DNA from 3 places in the Psychrosphaera aquimarina genome. Region 2 is predicted to be linked to each of the others. Evidence: predicted binding sites of a transcription regulator. Region 2 holds the regulator's gene; each other region holds the start of a gene.
What was found. Region 2 encodes sigma-54, which starts transcription at its own class of promoters, with help from an activator protein. Its sites were predicted from a motif close to GTTGGCACGNNNNTNGNNT; they were not measured.
Positions count from the first base shown of each region.

Region 1 (8,581 bases), on a different contig from region 2:
TTGTTTACTAATGGTGGTCCCTAAGCCCGTTCCGCCAAAACGTCGACTCATGGATGCATCGGCTTGGGTAAAGGCTTCAAATACAGATTTAAGCTGTTGCTCGTCCATGCCAATACCAGTGTCTTCTATTTCGAACCTTACATTATTATCACCAACAGGGTATACCGAAACCGTCACTCGGCCTGATTCGGTAAATTTAACTGCATTACCAATTAAATTAGTTAATACTTGTCGTATACGTTCAGGGCTACCTAAATAAAAGCCGTTTAGTTTGCGAGAAATGTCGGCATTTAGCTCTAAACCTTTATTTCTGGCTTGTAACCATAATGTAGAGATGACCGCATCGACTTCTTCTATTAATGAGAATTGTCTTAACTCAAGCTCTAACTTACCTTTGTCGAGTTTTGCACTGTCTAATATATCGTTTAATAAATGTAATAATGATTTAGACGCATTGTTAATAACATTCAAGTGTTTAAGCTGGTCGGGTTTTAGTTCTGTTTCTAATAAAATGTCACTAAAACCAATAATGGCATTCATTGGCGTTCTAATTTCATGGCTCATATTTGCCATAAACGCGGCGCGCGCTTCTGCTGCTTCTTCTGCTATTTCTTTTGCTTCTCTAAGCTGTTGTTCCATATTTTGACGCTCAGTGATATCCATAATGAAACCGTCTAACCAAATCTCTCCGGTTTCATCGTCGGTAATATGATTGCCAAATTCCATCATCCAACGAATATCACCATTTTTAGTGATAATTCGATATTCTAGATTGAACATTTGATCCACTATTTGGTTCGAAGAAATCAAATCGACATCGTCAGGGTGGAATAAATCCGAGAAATTTCGTTTGTTATTAGGCGGTAAAAAATCCTTAGCCGGATAACCTGTAATTTCTTCAACCGCATCACTGATAAACAATAAAGGCCAGCTTTTTTCGTTTAAACAACGGTAGGCAATGCCTGGAATATTACTAATTAACGATCTGAATTTAGCTTCATTTTCGCGAAGGGCTTGTTCCATTTCAATGCGCTGACGTATGTCGGACATAAAGGCAACAAAAAAACTATCTCTTTCAAGATCTACATGGCCAATAGCTAACCTAATATTAATTAAGGTGCCATCTTTATGTTGAGCTTTGACCTCTCGGCTTCCACCTATAACACTTGATTGGCCTGTAGTAATAAACTCTCGTAAATTATTATCGTGCGTGTCGTAAGATTCTGGCGGCATCAATAACTTTACATTTTTGCCAACAATCTCATGAGAATTCCAACCTAGCAAAGTTTCAGTGGCTCGGTTTACATTCTCTATAATCCCTTTGCGGTCAAAACTAATAATGGCATCCACCGCAGTATCCATCATAGAGCGTAATCTATGCTCACTTAAACTGGCATGGCGGGATATATCTCGGTATTTGTAGATCACATTAATACATAAAATAAGTGTGATGATCACGATAGTAGTAATGGAAACCACTAGCGCTAAATAAAAGGACATTTCACTGGTTTGGTCGCCAAGTTCTAATCCAGGTGGTTTAACAAAACGAGCAGCAGCCATGCCAGTGTAATGCATACCCGCAATAGCAAAGCCCATTACGACACTAGCAACTAAATTAGCTTGCCAACCTTTTTGTCCCCAGATTTTTAACAAACCAGTACGGATCCATAATGACAACATAGCAAAGGTAACGGCCACTATTATAGATAAGGTAAAAATAGATAAATCATAACGAAGCAAAGGCGCCATTTGCATTGAAGCCATGCCGGTATAGTGCATAGCACCTATTCCCGAACCAACCAACACGCCTCCCCATATAAGAGGTTTGATACCATTTGTGTGTTTTTGTATATGATTTAATGCAACAAACGATGCGGCTATGCCTGGCAACATTGAGAATAAAGTTAATGAAACGTTATAATCGACCACGGTACATAACTCAAACGCTAACATACCAATAAAATGCATAGACCAAATACCACCACCTAATGCAACACTACCACCCAATAAGGTAATGTTCCTACGTACGATAGAAATGTCTTTGGCTTCTTGAGTCGCCAGTTGCAACCCCATAAACGATGACAAAATGGCGATAAACAAGGACAAAGCAACCATTGCTTTGTTGTGAGTACCATAAATAAGAATGCTGTCTGGGGAGATGGAGAAATAAGCTAAAATCTGATCAAGCATATGAATTGAAGTCTTCGTCTATTTAACAGAATGAAACATAATAACGAAACTTTGCATTATTCACTATCAATGTATGGCTTATTTTTCAGCAATTGCTTAAAAATAAGCTTGAAAGTGTAATTAAATTACTATTGTATAAAATTGCAGTGAATCCTCAGCGCTATTATAAATAGGGCATGTTCCAACCATCGCCAATTTTCTGGCACTCTTATTGCTAATTCAAATCAGATTATTTAATTAATAGATGAGTGATTATGAAATACTTATTCATAATACTAGTTACTATGTTGGCTGGTTGTACAACGATTTCTGATGAAGTAGCGTCGTTTCAAAAGAAACAGATTGAGGTTCTAGAGCGTAAAGGTTATGAACCTGAAACGTTAGAAGGAACGTTACATCAAAGCGTAGAAAGAATGGCGAGACAGCTATTTGATACGTCGATCGGCTTGGATGTTCACAGTCCGGTGGTAGTCGGCACATTTTTGCCAGTGTCTAATTTAGAACACGAGAAAAATTCAAATCTGCAAAGAATAGGCTTACAAATTCAAGAGAGTTTTATCACTTTATCTACTCAAGCGGGCCTTAAAGTAATTGAACATAGAGCGTTACCATCAATCATGATGACACCAAATAGCGACGTCATGTTATCTAGAACGCAAGTAATGCAAGATCAAAAAATCAATGCTGAGTATATGTTAACAGGCACTTATAGCATTCAACAAAACTCACTTATGGTGAATGCACGATTAATCCGAATTGAAGATAAAAGCTTAGTTGCAGCGGCTACTGACTATATAGCTACCAATAGTATGTGGAGTCATTCAAAAGTTCAGCTAAACGATAACCAAATTTACCGTGGGGAATACTAGGGGGTATTATGAAAAAATTAATTATAGGTAGTATTGCACTGTCGTTACTAAATGGCTGTGCGTCATTAGATAAATGGACAGACTTCGAAGATCAACAAGTGGAAGCATCAATTAATAGTGGTGCTAGTCAACCCGAAACAAATAAGATCAGCTTATTAAGATCCGCTGATCCTCTTGAAAATAGCGCTAACTTTCAAAACCAATACCAAGATAAGTGGAGCTCAAGTTCTAACGGACAAATGGGCAGTCACAACGGACAAGCCGCTAATACAAAAAACGTTAACCATTATGTTAGAGGGATCATGCAGGATCTTTTAACTAACCTGCAATACGTTAATGCCTCAACGCCAATGGCCGTGTCTAGTTTTGTCTTTTTAGACAGTAACTACCAAAGTGCTTCTCTATTAGGCAATCAAATATCTGAAGGTTTTATGCATGAGGTTCATAAATTAGGGATCCCCGTTGTTGACTTTAAAGCAACAGATTACATTAGGGTTACGCCTGGTGGTGATTTTGTACTGAGTAAAGATTACATAGATCTTTCCCCAGACATTCCAATTCGTTATGTGTTAACCGGCACTTTGGTGAGACATCAACAAGGTATTATGGTCAACGCTAGAATCGTAGGTATGGAATCAAAAGCCATTGTTGCCAGTGCACAAGGATTTATCCCTAGTGCCATTAGTAATCACATTATGAAAAGCAATAACAACGACGGTATTCCAGTTTATACCGCACAGTAGATAAAAAGGCAGCTGATATTAGCTGTCTTTTTTGTATAAATGATATGGTTATCTTATTGTTATTAAAGATAAAAATTAAATTTCAAAAAAAGGGGAAAAAGATCTAAAGCTTTTATTTAACGAGTCGATACATTAAACATGTTAGAAATATTAATAGTAATTTTTCTTTCAAGGTCATTACTAAAATAAATCATGTAGGAGGGTTGTTATGCAACCAAAATTTAAAATGAAAAAGACGCTAGTAGCAAGTGCCTTAATATTAGGCTTGGGTAATGCCTTTGTTGCTAGTGCGGATACATATACAATTACTGCTCAGGCGGTATCTGATGTTACGATTACACAACATGCATCACTGGGAGATTCTAGCCTATCATTTGGTGATAAAATTAAGTTGAATCCAAACAATAACGATACTTGTATTCTTGTTGCAGCGACAAATGCTTTTGAGACTGATTTACTAGTTAATATCGATGGTAATGATACCAGTGATGCAGCTGACTTAGTAATACCAGCTGGTACACCATTAACTGATGGAGCAGCTGCCGCTCATGTACCTGGTGAAATTGCTGATGACTCAACAGGCTGTCTAGGTGATGCCGCAACGGGTACCACAGTCGGATCACATATGGTCTTAGAAGTTGATGGTGTAGCAGGTGCAACAGTTTCTGTAGATATCCCTGATGTTGTTGGTACTGGTTGGACTTATACAGCTGGAGATCAAACTTGTGTAGTTGATTTTGATGGAACTGCTGCCGTAGACGTATGTAGAGACTTTGATGGTGTTACATCGATTACCGGTGTAGGTTTATCAGTAGGTGCTGGTGATACTGGCGGTTCGGTGCTTGAAGATAATACTGGCCAAACTCACATATTACTTGGTGGAGTCCTAGTATTTGATGGAACTCCAATTACAGCAGGTGCGGTTAGTGATTCTGTTGTTGTAACAGTAACTTACGAATAAGGTAGGAGAATACGATGAAAACTTTAAATATGATTAAGAAAAGTTTGCCATTAGTTTTGGCTGGTTTGTCGGCAAATGCAGCTGCAACAGATTTTACAGCAACTTTAACTTTTGATACGTTAGCTGAAATTACATTGACACCAATTAGGGCTCTAGACTTTGGGCCTGTATTGGCACTAACTCCAGCAGCCTCCTGTGTTATGGACCCAGTAGGTGCTGGTACTGAAACGCTGTCAGCTGGTCAGTTAGGTGTAGGTACACCTACAGGTTACACAGCTTCAGGTGATTTAGGTACTGGTTGTGGTGATCCAGATGCAAATGGTCAGGTAGGCATTATTGGTATTTCTGCTTATGCTGATGCAGGTATCACAGTTGAAGTTATAGCTGGTGCTGCAAACGATATTGCGTTTACCCCCGATGCATACGTTGCGGATTTCACAGCTTCAAATACAGCTACATTTGATCAAATTACTGAAGGACTAGGTAACGGACAACCTGTACAGGCATCACCAGACTTAACTGCGAACTTACCAGCAGGTCAAACACGTATTATCGTTGGTGGTACGATTGTAAACCAAGTAGCCTTAACTGCAGATGGTTCGTACACTGCAGACTATGATGTTAATGTAATCTATCAATAAATATTAATTTATTAAACGGTACCAATTAACAAAAAGTAATTTACAATTACTGAAAACCAGCAATTTAATATTGCTGGTTTTTTTGTATTTATTGAAAGATAAATATCATTAGAATTTCTACTTTACAACCATCTTCTAAATTTATTATTTTTTTAGTACCCAATATCTTACTTTTTCATCTGACAATACAGTAAATGTAAGTATTTTTAGTATTTGAAATTAAGATGTTTCAAAGCTTATTAGTAACCGTTATACCAAACTTCTTTCTTCTACCGTTTAATTGCTACGGCTCCACTTTAAATTTATATTTAGTCTTTTAAAGTTGGTACTTTACTTGCTTTAAACCATTCGATTAGCAACATTTTAATTAACTGAGGGTTTATGAAACTGATACTTTTTTTACTTCTATTTGTTTGGGTATCTAATGCGGGGGCGGCTTCATTGGGAGCTTTTCGAATATACCTTGACGAAGATAACCGCAATAAAAAGTTTCCAATTAGGAACAAGTCCGTAGTTCCCGAAATTTGTGAAATTAAATTTAACAATAGGCTTTATGACGGTATTGGTGGTGTCAAAAAATTAACAGTTGAAGAACAAGCCGAGTTATCGAAAGCTGCTCTAGCTAGAGTAAAATATTCACCGAAGAGCTTCGTTATTGAACCAAATTCAACAAGATATATTTCTTTTTCTTATAGAAGAATTCCTAACGACTCGAGTAATGAGGTTAGGACTTATGCCGTTTTTTCCTGTCGTAAACAAACAAGTGTAGAAGATGGACAGGGACGATTTGCGACATTATTAGATTTAGCTGTACCTTTAGTTATGAGAACTGGTGATACAAAAAAATATACAGTCGATCTTGATCTAGAAATTGTGAAACGTGATCAAGACGAGTTCTCTATTAACCTACTCCATAGCGGTAATCGGTCAGTATACGGTGATGTATATTTAGTTGATAATAATGGAAAGCGTTTAGAAAAGTTGAAAAAGAACACTGTGCTGTATTCGGATATGAAGAAACTAGCAATTTCTATTCAAACGAAATACATTTCAGAGCAAGGTATAGGGATTGAGTTTGTTGAAACTGGATCCTATAAGTATAAAAAAACCTTTAAATTATCTATCTAAGGAAGCGTTCTTATGAATACAAAGCAATATATTATAAAGCTTGGTTTTGGGCTCCTATTTTGTTTTATTAGTGTATCAGTCGAATCTGTTACAGTTACTTCGACACGTTTATTTTTATCTCCAGATGTCCAGAGTACAAGTATGAGTGTTATTAATTCAGATGATGAACCTTTAACTTGTAAAATAGAAGTTAGAAACTTGGATGTGAAGAATGGAAAATTAACTTTAACAGAAGGCGACGGCATTAATAATCCTAGTCCTGTTAATATGGTCAGAATTGCGCCAAGTAGATTTAATCTCGATTTTAGGCAAGTACAAGAATTTAAAGCTATATACAGACGTAAACCAGGTGTTGAAGATGGAGAGTATATCGGAGCGATTGCAGTTATCTGTAAAGGACAAGCTGAAGAAAGTACTAAAAAAGTGGAAATAAAACCAACATTGGTACAAAACATCCCATTAATTGTTAGAACAAAAAAACTTGATTCTCAAGTAACTTTTTCAAATGTGAGAAAAGTAGGTACTAAGGTTTTTGCTGAGATGTTAGTTACCGGAGAACGCTCTGTTAGTGGAGATGTGACAATCGGATATCAGGAATCAGGAGGTATAATAAAAGAATTGAAAAAGGTATCTCACTACCCGGGAGAAAAGCCTAAACAGCTTGAGCTTGAGCTAAAATCTGACACAGATTCACCTTTAAAAATAATGTTTAATGAGCTTAAGGAGTCAGGACAAATAAAGTCTGAGACGCCAGTAGGCGGTTAATCTTATGCACTCAATTATAAAACTTTTAATATTTGGACTCTGTTTGTTTAGCACACAATTAATGGGCGTAACACTTACTAAGTTAGATGTTATTAAATTGGAGCTCGGTGAGTTTTATTTATTTGATGTAAAAGATGAAGGGCTTAATATTGCTCGTGCAATTGACGCTTACGTAATTGATGACAAAACGTATATAGCTATTACACCAATACTTGATAGTTTAAGGGTAAAGTATCGATTTGTGGAAAATAATTTAGAGATTGAAGTCTTTGAACAAAAAAAGAAATTCTTTTTTCTGAGGGGGTGGAAATACAATCTGAAAATACAGAGTTTTGGTTTAATGATGGAGTTTATACTTATGTACCCTTAACTACATTAGAGCAGTCACTTGGAACAAAAGCTATATCGGATACACGTAAACTTACTCTTGAGTTAAGCGGTCATACCGAAGAGTTTCCGTATAAAAAAATAAGATTAAATAAAAAGCAGAGGTCATTTAATAAATATTTGGTGGATAGAAACAATGAGCAAAGCAATTTACAAAACCAAAGGGTAATTACTGTTAAAGATACTTACAGAATGGCATCAGTACCCACTGGAACTGCGGTTATTGACTATACAAATACTGGTCAAACAGAAACACTAAATGGTAGTTTACAGTCGGTATCAGATTTTGCATACCACTCAACATTGGTTACGTTAACGAAAAGAGATGACGAGCTGTTAACGCATACTCGACTTAGTCGTTATCCGTCGGATCAAGGTGAAAAGTTTCTTGGAATCTGGGACCAATATAGCTTTGGTGATATTTATAGCCGAACAGCTTCTCTTTCAAACGAAGAAAGTCGAGGTCTAGGTATATCTTTATCTAGAAATTCATCGAAAAACTACCATGAAAATTTTAAGACGAGTTTTGAGAAAATTGGCCGACCAGGTTGGGAAGCTGATATATTTCATAATGGCGTATTTTTAAAATCAATTATTGTTCCAGACGATGGAGTAATAGATATTAACAATGTTGAACTTTTCTTTGGCAATAATACATTTAAAATTGTAATGTTTGGTCCTTATGGTGAACGTGAAGAGCTAATAGAAAAAATTGATGCAAGGAGAACAGCTTTGGCTGAGGGGGATAAATCTTTTAACCTTAGTCTATTCGAGTACGATAGTTCTCTTCTTAATGTCAATCTAGATGAATTCAACTTAGATGCTATCGCTGGTGATTTCAATTATGGTATTTTGGATAATTGGATGATTGGTGCTAAAGCAAACATTAGCAATATC
Region 1 is NZ_JAWCUA010000007.1:329,931-338,511, reverse strand. Features, by position in the region: gene RT723_RS08110 (MHYT domain-containing protein) at 1-2,190, opposite strand, end outside; gene RT723_RS08105 (FlgO family outer membrane protein) at 2,445-3,059, shown strand; gene RT723_RS08100 (FlgO family outer membrane protein) at 3,068-3,802, shown strand; gene RT723_RS08095 (hypothetical protein) at 4,011-4,763, shown strand; gene RT723_RS08090 (hypothetical protein) at 4,778-5,404, shown strand; gene RT723_RS08085 (hypothetical protein) at 5,786-6,532, shown strand; gene RT723_RS08080 (fimbrial biogenesis chaperone) at 6,545-7,297, shown strand; gene RT723_RS08075 (hypothetical protein) at 7,341-7,667, shown strand; gene RT723_RS08070 (SPOR domain-containing protein) at 7,601-8,581, shown strand, end outside.
Region 1: RT723_RS08105 (FlgO family outer membrane protein) is a predicted target of sigma-54. The motif match lies at 2,389-2,407, and genes of this name have one in related genera.

Region 2 (8,581 bases):
AAAATGTGACATTCTTTAATTCTACATGTGGTGATTCAAAGTCAGTTTTATCTACATTCATAATAGTTTTATTATATTTCGACCAAATACCCTATGGCTGATGACTTCCGTAATAGTTCAACTATTGTATTGATTAACGTCGGGCATTACTACGACTAAAACGTTAAAAAGTGTAAACGAAAGCAGAATAATATATAAAATCTGTAAAGAATTGATTATATCTAACTATTTCTTTATTTATGTTTTGATTTATCAAACGAGTATCGCCACAATAACGCCATAATTTATTGATAAAGTGATCTCTTATACATGTTAAGTGCAATTATTATTTTAATCCTTTCTTTTGCGGCTTTAGTTTGGAGTGCTGATAAATTTGTCTACGGCGCGTCCGGCTTTGCCAAAAACCTTGGTATTTCACCAATGATAATAGGGTTAACAATTGTCGCCATGGGATCGTCAGCGCCTGAAATTATGGTTTCTGCAAACGCAGCTTTAGCTGGGGCAACGGATACTTCAGTAGGTAATGCAATCGGCTCTAATATTACTAACATCCTACTTGTTTTAGGTATCACTACTTTAGTAAGACCTTTAATTGTTTCTTCCAGTACCTTGTATCGTGAAATGCCAATTTTATTAGGTTTTACTTTCCTTGCTTGGTGGATACTTCACGACGACTATTTATCATTTAATGAAGGTATATTTTTAACCGTTAGCTTTTTTGCTTTTATCGGATTTCTAATTTATTTAGCAAAATCATCAAATGGCGAGCCCGATGCATTATTAGCTGAATCTCAAGATGAGATCCCTAGTGACCTACCTACACCTGTAGCATTGGGCTGGATAATTTTTGGTTTAATCTTATTACCATTAAGCTCCCATTTTTTAGTTGAATCAGCAGTTACAATTGCAACTTACTTTGGTATCAGTGAATTAGTGATTGGGTTAACCATTATTGCATTGGGAACTAGTTTACCGGAATTAGCAGCCAGTGTATCTGGGGTGCTAAAGGGCGAGGACGACTTAGCTATAGGTAACGTTATTGGATCAAACATATTTAATATACTAGCGGTATTGGGAGTCGGGGCACTGATTAACCCGAGTGCTATTGATCCACAAGCTGCAACTCGTGACACTATGGTTATGATTGGTGCTACGTTAGCGCTATTATTTATGGCTATGAGTTTCACTAAAACAAGACGGATTAACCGATTTGAAGGTGGTTTGTTAGTTGCTGGTTTTGTTGCTTATCAAATCATTCTGTTTATTTAGTTTTAATAAAGGTTACTAGTTAACTATGAGTCTTTCTCAATTTTCGCAGTCTGCATTACAAGTCATTAATATTGAGTTACAAGCGATTGCAAATTTAACACAATCAATTGATCATCAATTTGAACAAAGTTGTGAAACCATATTAAATTGTAGTGGCAGAGTCATTGTGACAGGTATGGGGAAATCAGGACATGTTGCCAATAAAATTGCCGCAACATTAGCAAGTACAGGTACTCCTTCTTTTTTGTTCATCCAGGTGAAGCTAGCCATGGTGATTTAGGCATGTTCACCAAAAGTGATATTGTCTTGGCATTGTCAAATAGCGGAGAAACCGCAGAGATCATAACCTTGCTTCCAGTTCTAAAACGATTAGGTTGCACTCTTATTGCCATGACGGGTAATGATAAATCTACCTTAGCCGTTAATAGTGACTTCCATTTAAATGCTGCTGTAACTGAAGAAGCATGTCCATTAGGGTTAGCTCCAACAGCTTCAACAACAGCTGCTTTAGTTTTAGGTGATGCTTTAGCCGTTACTTTGTTAGAGGCCAGAGGTTTCACCGCCGAAGACTTTGCATTAAGTCACCCTGGAGGCTCTTTAGGTCGCAAACTGTTACTAACCACTAAAGATATTATGCATACTGGCAGTCGAATACCACTAGTCACTGAAGCGGCATCGTTAAAACAAGCTATATTAGAAATGTCGAAAAAAGGTTTGGGCATGACTGGAATAGTTAATGAACAGGGACAACTTAGTGGCATTTTTACTGACGGTGATTTACGCCGTTGCTTAGATCAAGATAAACCAATAAATGAAATTATGATCACTGACATGATGACGCGAAACTCTGTTACCGCTCAAGCAAATACATTAGCTGCGCAAACTCTAAATATCATGGAAGCTAAAAAAATTAATAGCTTGTTTGTATTAGATGATACAAATAAACCAATTGGCGCATTAAACATGCATGACTTATTAAGAGCAGGTGTCATTTAATGGAATTATATACTCAGTGGTATCAAGCTATCGCTCCGTCGGTTCAAGCAAAAGCAAAAGATATTAAATTGTTAATTTGTGATATTGATGGCGTATTTTCTGACGGTTCAGTTATTTTAGGCAATAGCGGTGAAGAAATGAAAGCCTTTAATACTAAAGATGGGTTTGGTATTAGAGCCTTAATGGCAGCTGGTGTCGAAGTTGCCGTCATTACGGGACGTAAATCGACTTTACTCGAAATTAGAATGAAAGGACTCGGTGTTAATCATATTTATCAAGGTATGGAAGACAAAGTTTTGGGTTACCGAGAGCTACTTAATAATCTTAACCTTACACACGAACAAGTTGCCTATATTGGTGATGACATTCCAGATGTCCCGGTAATGAAATTAGTCAATTTAGCGGTATCAGTTAATGACGGTCATCCATACGTAAAAAGTATTTCTGATATGGTTACAACCAATAATGGTGGTCGTGGTGCAGTTCGTGAATTAACTGACTTTTTAATTATGATGCAAAAAGGCGAAGAATATCTCACGACGCATTTTGAGGGAACGAGCGCTTAATGAATATTAGACTGATAATATTACTAAGCTTTTTAGTCGTCAGTTTTCTTTGGTGGTTGCCCACATTAGATAGCGAAGATACGGTAAATAGTGACACATTAAGTGACTTAATACCTGAATATACTGCAACCTTCCTACATCAAGAGTTGTTTGATAAAGACGGCAACATTGAACAACAAGTGTTTTCACAAAAGATGGAACATTACGCCGACTTGTCTCTAACTCACTTTAAAAAACCTGAATTTATCATTTATCAAGACAACAAACCTTTTTGGCGTTTATCGGCAAAAATCGGGAATATGCAAGATGGCTTATTACTATTAGAAGAGTCCGTGAGTATGTTACAAGTTTCTGATAATGAATTTGTAAATTCAATCACGACCGAATTTTTAGAAATTAATTTAAACACGAATATGGTCACCACTGACAATGACATTACGATTCAAGGTAAAAATGTTACGGTTCAAGGCAAAGGATTAACAGCGGATCTTGAACTCGGAACTCTCAGCTTGGTTAACCACGTTAAAACGATAATTAAAGGCTCATAGTTATGTATATAAATAAAATAATCACCGGCTTTTGCTCCATGTTACTTCTATTTTCTAGCATAGTATCGGCATCAGAAGACTTAATTATTGATGCTGATAATCAAGATTTAGATTACAAAAACAATACCCTCTACTTCTCAGGTAATGTGGTTGTTAAACAAGGTAGTGTTACCATCAAAGCGGATGAGTTATTTGTTATCACAAAAGAAGGCAACAGCGATAAATTAATCGCTAAAGGCACGCCAGCAATATTTTCGCAAAAAGAACAAAATAACCAAGAGCTATCAGCCCAAGCATTAGAAATAACCTACTTAGTTGAAGCGCAAGTATTGCAACTGGCTGGCTCCGCTAAATTCCAACAAGGTGGATCTGTGGTTGAAAGTGCTAAAATTGAATTTGATCTCAAAGCACAGCGCGTTAAAGCGGAAGGCGATGAAAGCCAAAATGGTCGAGTGACAACTCGTTTAAAAACCAAAAAGATTAATACCAACATCTACTAACTTAGAGAAATTTTATGTCCACTTTAGTCGCCACACATTTAGCTAAGTCATACAACAAACGTCAAGTTGTCAAAGATGTGAGTTTAACAGTACATGCTGGAGAGGTGGTTGGTTTATTGGGTCCAAATGGCGCTGGTAAAACAACCACTTTTTATATGATTGTAGGATTAGTGCCTAACGATAAAGGCAGCATCACATTAAATGATGTAGACCTAAGCCACGAACCTATGCACGTACGAGCTCGCCAAGGCATAGGGTATTTACCACAAGAAACATCTATCTTTCGAAAGTTATCTGTATCTCAAAACATCATGGCTGTGCTTGAAATGCGCAAAGATTTAAATGCCAATGAAAAAGCCGATAAGTTAGACGATCTGATCTCTGAATTTCATATTGAACATATCAGAGACAGCGATGGTATGGCCCTATCTGGTGGAGAACGCCGTCGAGTAGAAATCGCCAGAGCATTAGCTGCTGACCCGAAAATAATCTTATTAGATGAACCATTTGCTGGTGTAGATCCTATATCGGTTATAGATATTAAAAAGATAATTCAACAACTTACAGCCAAAGGTATTGGCGTTCTAATTACCGACCATAATGTGCGAGAAACACTTGATGTCTGCGAAAAAGCGTATATCGTAAGTCATGGAGAACTCATTGCGGAAGGAACTCCTGAACAAGTTTTAACAAGTGAAATTGTAAAACAAGTATACCTAGGCGATCAGTTCAAGTTATAGTAACTATCACTTACGAGTAATCAGTTAAACGCGTTTAAGTAACGGAATTAAATGAGACCTACATTACAACTCAGAATGGGTCAGCAGTTAACAATGACCCCTCAACTGCAACAAGCTATTCGTTTATTGCAATTATCTTCATTGGAATTACAACAGGAAATTCAAGAAGCTCTTGATAGTAACCCGTTGTTAGATGGTGAAGACGAACAGCAATCACAAGATCTTGATGCAGAATATGATGGTGACCTTAAATCATTGCAGGAAGGTACATTAGACACGACTTCCGATGACGACAATGAGTGGTCTCAAGAAGAGATGAGTTCGAACGAAGCTTTGCAAAGTGAAACCATTTCTGAAGAACTCCCAATGGACTCAACGTGGGATGACTACATGAGTGCTGCTCCTGCGAGTTCAGGTCCCGCTTATGAAGGTGAAGACACCGTATACCAAGGTGAGACAACTGAAAATATTCAAGACCATTTATTGTGGCAATTAAATTTATCTCCATTTACCGACGAAGACTTAGCCATCGCAACCGCCATTATTGATGCGGTTGATGAAAAAGGGTTCTTAACTATCTCTACTGAAGATATTGTTGAAAGCATTGACAATGAAGACGTTGAAATAGAAGAAGTTGAAGCGGTACTTAAACGAATTCAGCATTTTGACCCTGTTGGCGTTGCAGCCCGTAATTTACAAGAGTGTTTGTCTATTCAATTAAAACGATTTTCTGACGACACGCCTTGGAAAAACGAAGCTATAGATGTCATCGACAACTACATTGATTTATTAGCCAATCGTGATTACCGCACTCTGTTACGTAAAGCCAAATTAAAAGAACCAGAATTAAAAGACATTTTGGAACTGATCCAACAACTAAATCCTAACCCTGCCAGCATCGTTATTAAAGACGAAATTGACTACGTGATCCCTGATGTAAGTGTGGTGAAGAAAAAAGGCCGTTGGATAGTTGAGCTAAATCCAAATTCTATGCCTAAACTTAAAATAAATGAACAATATGCATCGTTAAGTAAGACATCAAAAAATGCCAACGATACTCAATTTGTTCGTTCTCACTTACAAGAAGCTAAATGGTTTATTAAGAGTTTAGAAAGCAGAAATGACACATTATTAAAAGTATCTAATTGTATTGTTCAACAGCAACAGGCGTTTTTTGAATATGGTCCTGAAGCAATGAAACCTATGGTACTCAATGATGTTGCCGAAATGGTCGATATGCACGAATCAACGATATCTAGGGTTACCACCCATAAATATATGCATACACCTAGAGGAATTTTTGAACTTAAGTACTTCTTCTCAAGTCATGTTAGTACTGAGAATGGTGGAGAATGTTCATCTACTGCAATTAGAGCCCTTATTAGAAAGCTCGTTGCAGCAGAAAACCAAGCAAAACCGTTAAGTGATAGTAAGATTGCAGAGATTTTGGCTGACCAAGGTATCCAAGTCGCCAGAAGAACCATTGCAAAATACCGGGAATCGTTAAACATTCCCCCTTCAAACCAAAGAAAACGTTTGGTGTAAGCCAAGTAAAACTTAATACAGAAGGAATTTCTTATGCAAATAAACCTAACATGTCGTCATATTGACACTACTGAATCTTTAAAAGAATATGTCGATACAAAATTTGCCAAATTAGAGCGACATTTTGATCATATTAATAACGTCCATGTGATTTTAGACGTTGAGAAACTAGCACAGAAAGCAGAAGCAACCATGCACGTAAATGGTGGAGAGCTGTTCGCAACCTCTGAGCATACCGACATGTATGCGGCCATCGATTCATTAATCGATAAGCTTGACCGACAGGTCATTAAACACAAAGAAAAATTAACCAAACATTAATTTAATCATTATTCTGGAAATACCAAGGACGGTATTTCGTAACCTTACCTTTTGAGTACACTTCAAAAGTAAATGTAGTAAATGAACGTCAATGAACCTTAAGTTTCTTCTCCAACCAGAAAGTACAAAACGATTAACTAACTGTGCGAGTAAAAAGAAAGTGCTCGAACAAATCGCCCTGTTAGCCAGTGAACAACTCCCTGACCACTCATTTGATGACATATTAGAAAGTCTAATGAATAGAGAGAAGTTAGGCAGTACCGGAATAGGCAATGGAATTGCTATCCCTCACGGAAAACTAACTAACATAAAAAAAGCCGTAGCTGTTTTTCTAGTTAATCAAGATGCGATCAATTACGACGCCATTGATAAACGTCCCGTTGATATTTTTTGCGCCTTATTAGTTCCGGCAGATCAATGTGATACCCACTTGTCTACACTTGCATCTATTGCTAAGTTATTAGATAACAAAGAAACAGTTAAAAATTTACGCCGAGCTGAAACAGACCTCGACGTTTACAACATAGTTGAAGCAGCATAGATGCATATATTTATAGTCAGTGGTAGGTCAGGTTCAGGGAAGACAGTCGTTCTAAGGGTTTTAGAAGATCTTGGCTATTATTGTGTTGATAACCTACCTGTCAATTTATTACCCGCGTTATCTCATTCTCTTGAAAAAAATTACGACCAAGTTGCCGTAAGTATAGACGTGAGAAATTTACCCACCTCTGAACAAGAATTAATGGATAACCTTGATTTCTTACCAAAGGGCGTCAATGTCACCGTATTATATATTGATGCTAGTGATGAGGTTTTGATCAGACGATACAGCGAGACCCGTCGTCTGCATCCCCTTTCAAGAGGCGAGTCGTCTTTACCAGAAGCGATTTCACAGGAACGTAAATTATTAGATGAATTAGCTAACCGTGCTGATTTATACATAGATACTTCTCAACTTAATGTACATCAATTAACTGAGATGGTACGAGAGAAGATATTAGGTAAGTCATCAAAAGAGCTGGTATTAACCTTTGAATCATTTGGTTTTAAATACGGTGTGCCTAATGATATCGATTTTGTATTTGACGCTCGTTTTTTACCTAATCCTCATTGGGAGCCAGAATTAAGACCGCTTACGGGTTTAGATTTACCGGTTAGAGAGTTTCTTGCTGGCGAGCCTTTAGTGAATAAATTTGTTTTTCAAATTAATAATTTTATGTCCACTTGGTTACCACATTTAGAACGAAATAACCGTAGTTACCTGACTATTGCTATTGGTTGTACTGGTGGTAAACATAGATCCGTTTATATTGCAGAAACATTAGCTAGACAGTTTAAGTCCAGAGATAAAAACATCCGAGTCCGCCACCGTGAAATGGCCCGTTACGAAAGTGAAAAAGATGGAAAGTAGTCGCACCGTAAAAATAGAAAATAAATTAGGCTTGCATGCAAGAGCAGCAACTAAATTAGCTCAATTAGCTCAACAATTTGATGCTTCTGTCACCCTGACTCAGGCCGATAAAACGGCCAATGCTGATAGTGTTATGGCACTATTAATGTTGGCGAGTAATCAAGGCAAAGAGGTAACTATCTCTGCAACAGGAAATGATGCTGAAGAAGCCGTTAATATGATCTGCCAATTAATCAGTAATAAATTTGACGAAGACGAGTAACCTTCACTCCTATATTTTATTAACACAAAAATCAAAGAGTTACTGTTCAAGATAACGCTTGTGCGTTAAACTTTCTCTATATTCCTATTTTGTCTGAAAATATATAAATCAGACTCAAACAAGCATATTCACGATGGGGCTATGCCAGAGCTACTAGAACAAGAATATAACATTCCTATTGATGAACTTAATACCGCGCTTAACAGTGGTATGTTTGTCCACGTTCGAAATATGCTTGAGTCACTTCCGGCTTCCGATATTGCATTATTACTTCATTCTTCCCCACCTAAAGCTAGGACTGTTATTTGGCAACTTATCGACGCCAATATTCAAGGTGAAGTATTAGAAGAACTATCAGATGAAGTTCGTAATCCTATCTTAAAAAATATGAGTCCAGAAAAAGTAGCTGAAGCTGCCGGTAAT
Region 2 is NZ_JAWCUA010000010.1:307,098-315,678, reverse strand. Features, by position in the region: gene mlaF (phospholipid ABC transporter ATP-binding protein MlaF) at 1-61, opposite strand, end outside; gene RT723_RS13340 (calcium/sodium antiporter) at 310-1,269, shown strand; partial or broken gene RT723_RS13335 (KpsF/GutQ family sugar-phosphate isomerase) at 1,295-2,265, shown strand; gene kdsC (3-deoxy-manno-octulosonate-8-phosphatase KdsC) at 2,265-2,831, shown strand; gene lptC (LPS export ABC transporter periplasmic protein LptC) at 2,831-3,379, shown strand; gene lptA (lipopolysaccharide transport periplasmic protein LptA) at 3,382-3,879, shown strand; gene lptB (LPS export ABC transporter ATP-binding protein) at 3,894-4,619, shown strand; gene RT723_RS13310 (RNA polymerase factor sigma-54) at 4,671-6,164, shown strand; gene hpf (ribosome hibernation promoting factor) at 6,198-6,485, shown strand; gene ptsN (PTS IIA-like nitrogen regulatory protein PtsN) at 6,577-7,026, shown strand; gene rapZ (RNase adapter RapZ) at 7,027-7,896, shown strand; gene RT723_RS13290 (HPr family phosphocarrier protein) at 7,886-8,158, shown strand; gene mgtE (magnesium transporter) at 8,300-8,581, shown strand, end outside.

Region 3 (8,581 bases), on a different contig from region 2:
TCGTATTCCATATCAAATTCTTGAGAAGTTAACTGCTCAGTATTTCTGATGTACAGTTCAAAATTAGTCTTATTTGTATTATTTGATGAGTTTAACGTTCTTGCTAATACATCCTGAGGATCGTTAATATCTCTAAAAATATTCTGTCCCGCATCCCCGTTCAAATCTAAACCTAATGATTGTTGACGATTAAAACTGTCTGCGATTGCAATTGCTAATTTACCAAGCTCTTGTATAGCTGGCAGTATCATGTTGTCTCGGGTATCAAACAAGCCGGTTAATGAACCACCATCTAATTGATTGGTGATAATTGATTTATTTTCAGTCGTTGAATTGGCAGAAATACCAATTTCCATCATGTTACTATCAAATTCATTTCTTTCTGCCGACAACGGAATTGAAATCCCCCCGTCACTAACGTTATACCTTGCCCTACAGTTACGTTCATCGTACCGTCTTGTAACTCAATTGTTTTTACTTGGATCTTTTCACTTAACCGTTTTAACAACAAATCTCGTTTATCTAATAGATCATTGGGTGGAAAACCCTGGCTACCAACTGCGTTTTCAACTTGAATTTTAGTATTTAAGAAGGCAATTTCTTCAGTCATTGAATTGATTTCTAGGACAGATGTTTGGATCTCTTCGTTAATCGCACCTAAGTGTTGTAAACCAACTTCTTCAAATAGTGTATTAAAACGATTGGCTACCGTTTCTGATCGGCCAATGAGTACATTACGTGCAGATATAATTGTTGGTTCTTCAACAATACCGTTAATACCGTCAAACATTTCTTCAAATGTGACAGTGATGCCTGTATCAGGATCCGCTAATAAATTATCTATTCTTGAAGCATTTACATAATTGGTATTGTTATATTCAAACTGCGACGAGTTGAACATAACTTCTTTAAAGTTATATTCATTAAACGTTCTTTCGATTGCTGAAAGTTGAGTACCGTTACCCAAAAATGTACTTCTAAAAGCGTTACCAACAGTGGACACGGTTTCAACACGCTGACGGCTGTACCCTTCGGTATTTACGTTTGCGATATTGTGACCTGTGGTATCTAAACCATATTGTGCTGCTGCTAATCCAGATACGCCTGTACCTAAAATACCACCTGCCATGTTATGCCCCTACCTTGCTGTTCGTTGACTGTATAACTTTGCCAACAACATCTTTGAATGTACTGCTATTTAATATGCCAATGATTTTATCTGCGTATCTTGGATCTGTGGCATATCCCGCTTTTTGTAGCTGTTGCAAAAATTGTTCCGGTTCAGCTGCTTTTTCTAAAGCACCTTCGTATCTAGAATTACTTTTAAGAAATTTTACAAAGTCATCAAACGCTTCGGTGAAGTTATTATAAACCCTAAATGGTTCCGTTTTTCTAACCGCAACCCCCTTCTCAAATTCTAGGGTTGATTGTGCGGCTTTTTCACCATCCCAATCTCTGTGCGCTTTGACATTAAATAAATTAAAACTAGACTCACCTTGTTTATCTTTTATGATGTGCTGCCCCCAGCCGGTTTCAAGCGCCGATTGAGCAATGATAACGGCTGGATTAACACCAATTTTGCTCGCGGCTTTCTTAGCGAACTGCCACAATGAATCTACAAAGTGCTCCGGAGACTCAAAGTTAACCGGCGCCTTATTGGATTTATGTTGGGTTTGACTGAGTTCTGATGCCACTGGTTTTTCAGAGCCAATAGCCGAAAAGCCTTTATCAATGACTTTATTAAAATCATTTAGCAGAGAATCAGGTTTGGATACCGTATCGGTATTTGCATTTGTTAGTGTTTGTGTTTGTGTTGGTTTATTGTCTAGGTAATATGATTGCCTAGTTAAATCTGCGTTATTTCTTAATGTACTTGCCGCTTTATAATTCTCAGTATCATTACTTAATTGTTTAACAATGATATCAGCAAGTCCCATACTACCATTTGACGCCATATCTGTCGCCAATTGTTGATCATACATATCACGAAAGAACTTAGTAGTATTGGAATTCATTGGATTGTCTTGTTCAAATGCAGCATTAGCTTGACGCATTGATTTTAACATCATGCCAATAAAGATAGATTCAAAGTGAGCTGCCGCTTGTTTAAGCGCCTCTTTACTTTCCGGATCTTTCGTTGCCTGTGCTTTTAACTGCTGTAGGCCAGTTAAATCAAGGTGGTTGTTAACATCGCCGATCTTACTCATTTGACATTCTTTTGACTTTCCAATTATTCGATAATGGGATATATCAAAAACTGAGCCAAGATGTTAATTAGGTGGTTTTTAATGATGGAAATGCGCGGAATTTTACAAAAAAATGATTAAATTCAAGGAAGGTTTTACGTGGTTATATAAAATGAAATCCCCTGATGAAAACTGCCTAACTAGACAGGTTCATCAGAAGGGTTCAATGCGATTAGTGAAGTAGTTTAAAATACTTACTTAACTCATCTTTTAATTCACCTGTAATGTCACCAATTAGACATACACGTGCGTTATTTGGAACGCGGGTGAAAATTTCTTCAATTTGATCTGAAATACTGCCATTGGCTTTATTAATCTCGTCTGCAAAATATTCAAACTCAACTTCTGTTTTAATATTAGTCATTGCTTCAAAAGCACCTAAGCCAATTGGTGTAAATTGAATTTCATTGTCTGCAATGATACCACCAGATAAACAGCAGAATATCTTTTTGTCTGCGAAGGCAACTTCATAAACATGATATTGTACTTCTTGGTTAGTATCCATTTCTAACATTTCCAAAACGGCAATGTTAGTATCCTGGTTTGCTGTTACGTTGGTAACAAGTGTGTTTGCAAAATTCATAACTATTCCCCTTTATTTCTAGTTATTTCTTACGTTTTAATAGCTGTTAAATAACAATCAGTTGACCGTCAATAGCACCTACTTGTTTTAATGCTTCTAAAATTGCCATCAAGTCACCAGGCGCTGCGCCCACCTGATTAATAGCGCGAACAAGATCGTCCAAGCTGACACCTGGGTCAAATACAAACGCTCTGGTATCGTCTCTAGCGACATCTATGATGGTTTGATTGGTTACAACCGTTTCACCATTAGCAAATGGCTCTGGTTGATCGACCTGCTGATTCTCTGCAATGGTGACCGTTAAACTGCCATGAGTGATAGCGGCAGCTCTTAGCCGCACATCTTTACCAATCACTATGGTACCTGTACGTGAGTTGACAATTATTTTTGCGGATGCATCTGCTGGTTTAAATTCTAAATTTTCTAATTCCGATAAATACGCAACTCGCTGTGAGATGTCTCTTGGAGCTAATACTTTTATTGATGCAGCATCTATTGGATTGGCCGTATTAGGTCCAACCAAATTATTAATCGTGTCAGATAACCTTTTTGCCGAAGTAAAGTCAGGTTCATTTAAATTAAAAGTAATGTAATCACCATTGCCAAAAGGCGTTGGTACCGTTCGCTCCACTGAAGCTCCATTAGGTATTCTTCCTACTGTTGGCGTATTAATGACAACTTGAGAACCATCTAGCCCCTGCACTCCCAATCCTCCAACCACTAACGAACCTTGAGCGACTGCATAAATATTACCGTCCGCACCTTTTAAAAAGGTTTGTAATAATGTCCCGCCACGCAGACTTGCTGCACTACCTACGGATGACACCGTGATATCAATGGTTTGACCTGGTTTTGAAAAAGCTGGAAGTTCAGCACTTACCACAACGGCTGCAACATTTTTAATTTTAGGTTTTAAGCTACTTGGTAATTGAATACCAAAATTAGCCAACATAGCTTTAAAGCTTTGTTCGGTATACCGAGTTGATTCACCAGTACCTGGTAAACCCACCACTAATCCGTAACCAACTAGGTGATTAGTACGAATACCTTGCACCATGGCCACATCTTTTATCCGAACAGACTCAGCTATCGGCGAAATGATCAAAGTGAATAAACATAAACTTAATAGTAATTTTTTCATATCGTATTCCTAAAACGGCCACGCTGTGCTCATGAAGAAGCTCGCTAACCAACCCGCTTCTTGAGTTTCAGCTAAAGAGCCTTTACCACTGTAAGAAATACGAGCGTTAGCCACTCGTGTCGATTCGACTGTATTATCTGACGCTACATCTTCTGAGCGAACAATACCGGTAATACGTATAAATTCTTGACCTGTATTAAGTGTTAACCACTTTTCACCGCGTATGATTAAATTACCATTAGGTAATACTCTCAACACATGTACGGTGATCTTGCCGTTTAAACTGTTACTTTGATTTGATTTAGCATCGCCCTTAAAATTGCCATCGGACTCAAGCCCTAACTCTAAAGTATTTCCACCAATAGTAGGAGCCAGTCCATTTAAACCAACTAAAGGCGACAAACTCGCATCCGTTTCTTTTTTAGTTTCAGTTTTTGCTGTTTTTGACGCTTGAGTATTTTCCAATAACAATACCGTTATAATATCGCCAACACGCCTAGCCTTAGTATCTGAATACAATCCATTAGACCAACCCGTATGGTATAAACTACCGGTAGATACCACGTTTTCTGTAGGTATCTCTGGCATAATCGGAGCAAAAAATGGATCTTCTTTTTCAACGTTATGGTTCACAGCACAAGCCGTCAAAAAACTAACAAGCCCTGTAACTAAGATTAAACGCCCACAACGGTTCATTTTTTTGATTAGTCGTTGTTGAAAAATTTGATTCATAATTATTTTCCTACTCGATTAAAGTTGCTGAGTAATGAAGCTAAGCATCTGATCTACTGTTGAAATAACTTTTGAGTTCATTTCATAAACTCGTTGACTTTCAATCATGTTTACCAATTCTTCCGTTACATTTACATTCGATGTTTCCAATGCGCCTTGAACAACAATACCTAAACCATCAAGTCCAGGATTACCCTGATTAGGCGCACCACTGACTCCAGTTTCAGTAAATAAGTTTTGTCCAATTGGTTCTAAACCAGCAGGGTTAATAAAGTCAGTAATGGTTAACTGCCCTATTGCCACACCAGCGCCTTGGCCTGGAATTTGAACACTGATCTCACCTTGCTGTGAGATAGTTACTGACTGTGCATCTTCAGGAATATTAACTTCAGGCTGTAATGGGAAGCCCGCACCAGATGTGACTAAACGACCATTTTCATCAATAGAAAACTGTCCATTTCTGGTATAAGCCAAGGTGCCATCAGGACGTTGTATTTCAAAAAATCCATTTCCTTGGATCATGAAATCTAAACTATTATCTGTGGTGGTCATGTTACCTTGCGAAAAATTCTTCTGAGTAGCTACAACTTTTGTGCCAGCACCCACCATTAGACCATTGGGCATTTCCGTATCTTGAGAAGAGCGCCCACCTGGTTGATTGATGTTTTGATACAACAAGTCTTCAAATATTGCTCGACTTTTCTTAAAACCAACCGTACTCGCATTCGCTAAGTTATTAGAAATAACCGCTATATCTGTTTGTTGGGCGTCTAGACCCGTTTTACTTATCCACAATGCTGGATGCATAGAAGTCTCCTAATTAATTCTTTTATACAATTCGTAATAACTGATCTTGGCTTTTATCTACTTCTTCAGCCTTGGTCATCATTTTTATTTGCAATTCATATTGGCGCTGGTGAGATATCATTTGCACCATTTCATCAACAGGATTGACGTTACTCATTTCCAACGCGCCACTTACAATGCCGATATTTGGCGATGCTTCACAAAAGCTACATAATTCATTTGATAAAATTGATTCTTTAGAACGAAATAAACCATCCGCACCTTTTGTTAATGCGCCGTCGGTTGGTGGTTCTATTAATTTAATTCGGTCAACGACTTCAAGGAAGTTTGCAGGTGCCCCCTGTGGTCTCACAGTGATGGTTCCATCTCCAGCTATTTCGACTTTTTCTATAGGTAATGGGATAATAATAGGACCATTCTCACCTATGATTGGTGTTCCTTTTGCCGTCGTTAACATACCGTCGTTGGTAATTTGTAAATTACCCTCTCGTGTATAAGCTTCGTCACCTTGTTTATCTTGTACAGCTAACCAACCTCTACCAGATACTGCAATATCTAAGTCTCGGCCTGTCGTCGAAATTGAACCGTGATCCATATTAGAGCCGGGACGTTCAGCCATTGCAAAAACCCGTGTAGGTAAACCTTCACCAAATGCCTGCATAGAACGCTGTTGTTCAAAATCAGACCTAAAACCGGCTGTTCGGGTATTGGCTAAGTTATTAGCATTCATTGAAATGCCAATTAAGTTTTGTTTAGCTCCGGACATGGATACATATAAAAGCTTGTCCATTGGTGTCCCCTGTCAATATTTCGACGTGATTATTACTGTTGTTTTGAGATTGCACTAAACGTGCCAAAGGATATGAAATTTGGAAGGGTTATAGATCTGTATCGTATTTAAAGGCTTATAACCTAGAGATAGATTAAGCTAGACTGATTTTGTGAAATGTTTAAATATGTTGATGTAAATTACTTATTTTTTATAAATAGAAATTAATAGTTCCGCTTCTGCACGAGGAATTTCACACTCAACAACGAGTTCATCAATGTCTGCGCCCATCTCTATCATTTTCTTAGCCCGACCATACAACTTATGTTCACTGGATTCTGAGTCAATATTACTTTGCAATAATTGAGTCGTGCTTGCTACTTCTTCAATTCGGACTTCTAATTGTTCAAGTGGAGCTAAACAAGCGGTAAGGTTTTTATTGATATCAGTTATCTGCTGCTGCTGTCGGTTGGTGATATTTTCATATATTGTTATTTTGTCGTTTTGCTCATCTAACTGTTTTTTCAGCACATCGATATCGTCTTGTTTGTCGGCTAAACGACGTATAATTTGACTAAACGCTAAAATAATAACAATAGCAAAACATAAGATAACAACACTGTTTATTGCAGGCCAATACATGATAAAACCATTTTAAATATTAGAATAAAAAAGGCAGCGATAGCTGCCTTAAATTAATAAATATCCGATAATTATAAATCAGATATTTCGTCCCATTCATCATCAGACATTAATTTATTTAAGTCTACTAAAATTAGTAGCTCACCGCCTCTATGACTTACACCTTGAATGAATTTAGCACTTTCTTCGGTACCAACATTTGGTGCGCTATCTATTTCAGACGTCTTAAGGTAAACCACTTCAGCAACACTATCTACCATAATGCCAATAACTTGTTTTTCAGATTCGATGATGACGATACGAGAATTATCACTCACATCACCTGACATTAACGCAAAACGAGCTCGAGTATCGATAACCGTCACTACATTACCACGTAAATTAATAATGCCTAAAACATAATCTGGCGCACCTGGTACAGGTGCAATTTCTGTATAACGCAAGACTTCTTGAACTTGCATAACGTTTATACCGTAGGTTTCTTCCTCTAGCTTAAACGTTACCCATTGCAATACTTCGTCATTGCCATCGGCTACATGATTTACTGGGGCTCTTTCTTCACTCATTTGAGCAACTCCTAATTGAAAACCTACTATTTTTTGTCTAGCATTTACACCTTGTTCAAGCATGGCAATTAAATCGCTGACATGCAACAAAGCACACATTTTTTCTTTAATCGTACCTAGCAACCAAGGTCTTTTACCTTGACCATTACGCCATTTTACTGCGTCAGGGTGAATCGTTTCAGTTTCAACGAGCTTTTCTGCCGTTAATCCCCAATCACTCTCACCTAAGGTTATTAAGTACTTATAATCGATCGAGTCTTTCATGTTTGCATCGTACTTTTCTGGCATTACCCAAAGAGCAGAATCAACCACATTTAATTTTTTCTCACGGTTTAACATGACACCTTTAAACCACTTTGGTTTACCAATCAAACTATTCACTTCCGTTAAGTTATGAATACCACCTAACTCTTTTAATGGCACGGCTAACACTAAACCTGCGACCTCAAAAAATAAAGCTTGAAATGGTTTATCAGGAAACTCGTCTACTACAACCGCCTTTTGCTGCGGTTCAACCACAACTTCAGCTTGGCTTTGAATATCTACTTCCGTACTCACTAAATCGACTGATTTAGCCTCATCTTTAATATTTATTTGTAATTCTTGTTCAACGTTCACCTGTTGCAACAACTTTTCAACTGCATTTGGCTCTGCAATTAGCGGCTCAGGTTGTTCTTTATAAGCTTTCACATTACTTACCGCTGACACAATTGGTCTCAATTGGGATTGTTGTTTTTCAGGTAGTGGCGCTTTAGCCAAATAATCAGAGCTTAGATTTTGAGTAGCTTGTTTTAACGACGAATTGCTATCGCCAACTGATTCGATCGCATTTTCATCTTCATTTAACAGTTGACCTAAATAGTCCAACATTACTTTTTCACTTGCGAACATCTATATTACTCTGATATTAATTTTTTCAATAATTCTGAATAAGCAAAAACACCACGGGCATTTTTTGCATACACAGGCAAAGGCAGCTTTTCCATACTGGCCGTTCTGAATTTTGTATCAATGGGGATAACACCTTCCCACACTTTATTACCGTAGGTATCTCGTAATTCACGATAAGCGGCAATCGATGCTTTTGTTCTCTTG
Region 3 is NZ_JAWCUA010000007.1:161,135-169,715, forward strand. Features, by position in the region: gene RT723_RS07340 (flagellar basal body rod C-terminal domain-containing protein) at 1-11, opposite strand, end outside; partial or broken gene flgK (flagellar hook-associated protein FlgK) at 195-1,129, opposite strand; gene flgJ (flagellar assembly peptidoglycan hydrolase FlgJ) at 1,131-2,207, opposite strand; gene RT723_RS07355 (hypothetical protein) at 2,419-2,829, opposite strand; gene RT723_RS07360 (flagellar basal body P-ring protein FlgI) at 2,876-3,970, opposite strand; gene flgH (flagellar basal body L-ring protein FlgH) at 3,980-4,702, opposite strand; gene flgG (flagellar basal-body rod protein FlgG) at 4,721-5,509, opposite strand; gene RT723_RS07375 (flagellar basal body rod protein FlgF) at 5,532-6,299, opposite strand; gene RT723_RS07380 (DUF2802 domain-containing protein) at 6,483-6,920, opposite strand; gene RT723_RS07385 (chemotaxis protein CheW) at 6,992-7,486, opposite strand; partial or broken gene RT723_RS07390 (chemotaxis protein CheW) at 7,559-8,377, opposite strand; gene RT723_RS07395 (ParA family protein) at 8,383-8,581, opposite strand, start outside.
Region 3: flgJ (flagellar assembly peptidoglycan hydrolase FlgJ) is a predicted target of sigma-54. The motif match lies at 2,249-2,267, and genes of this name have one in related genera.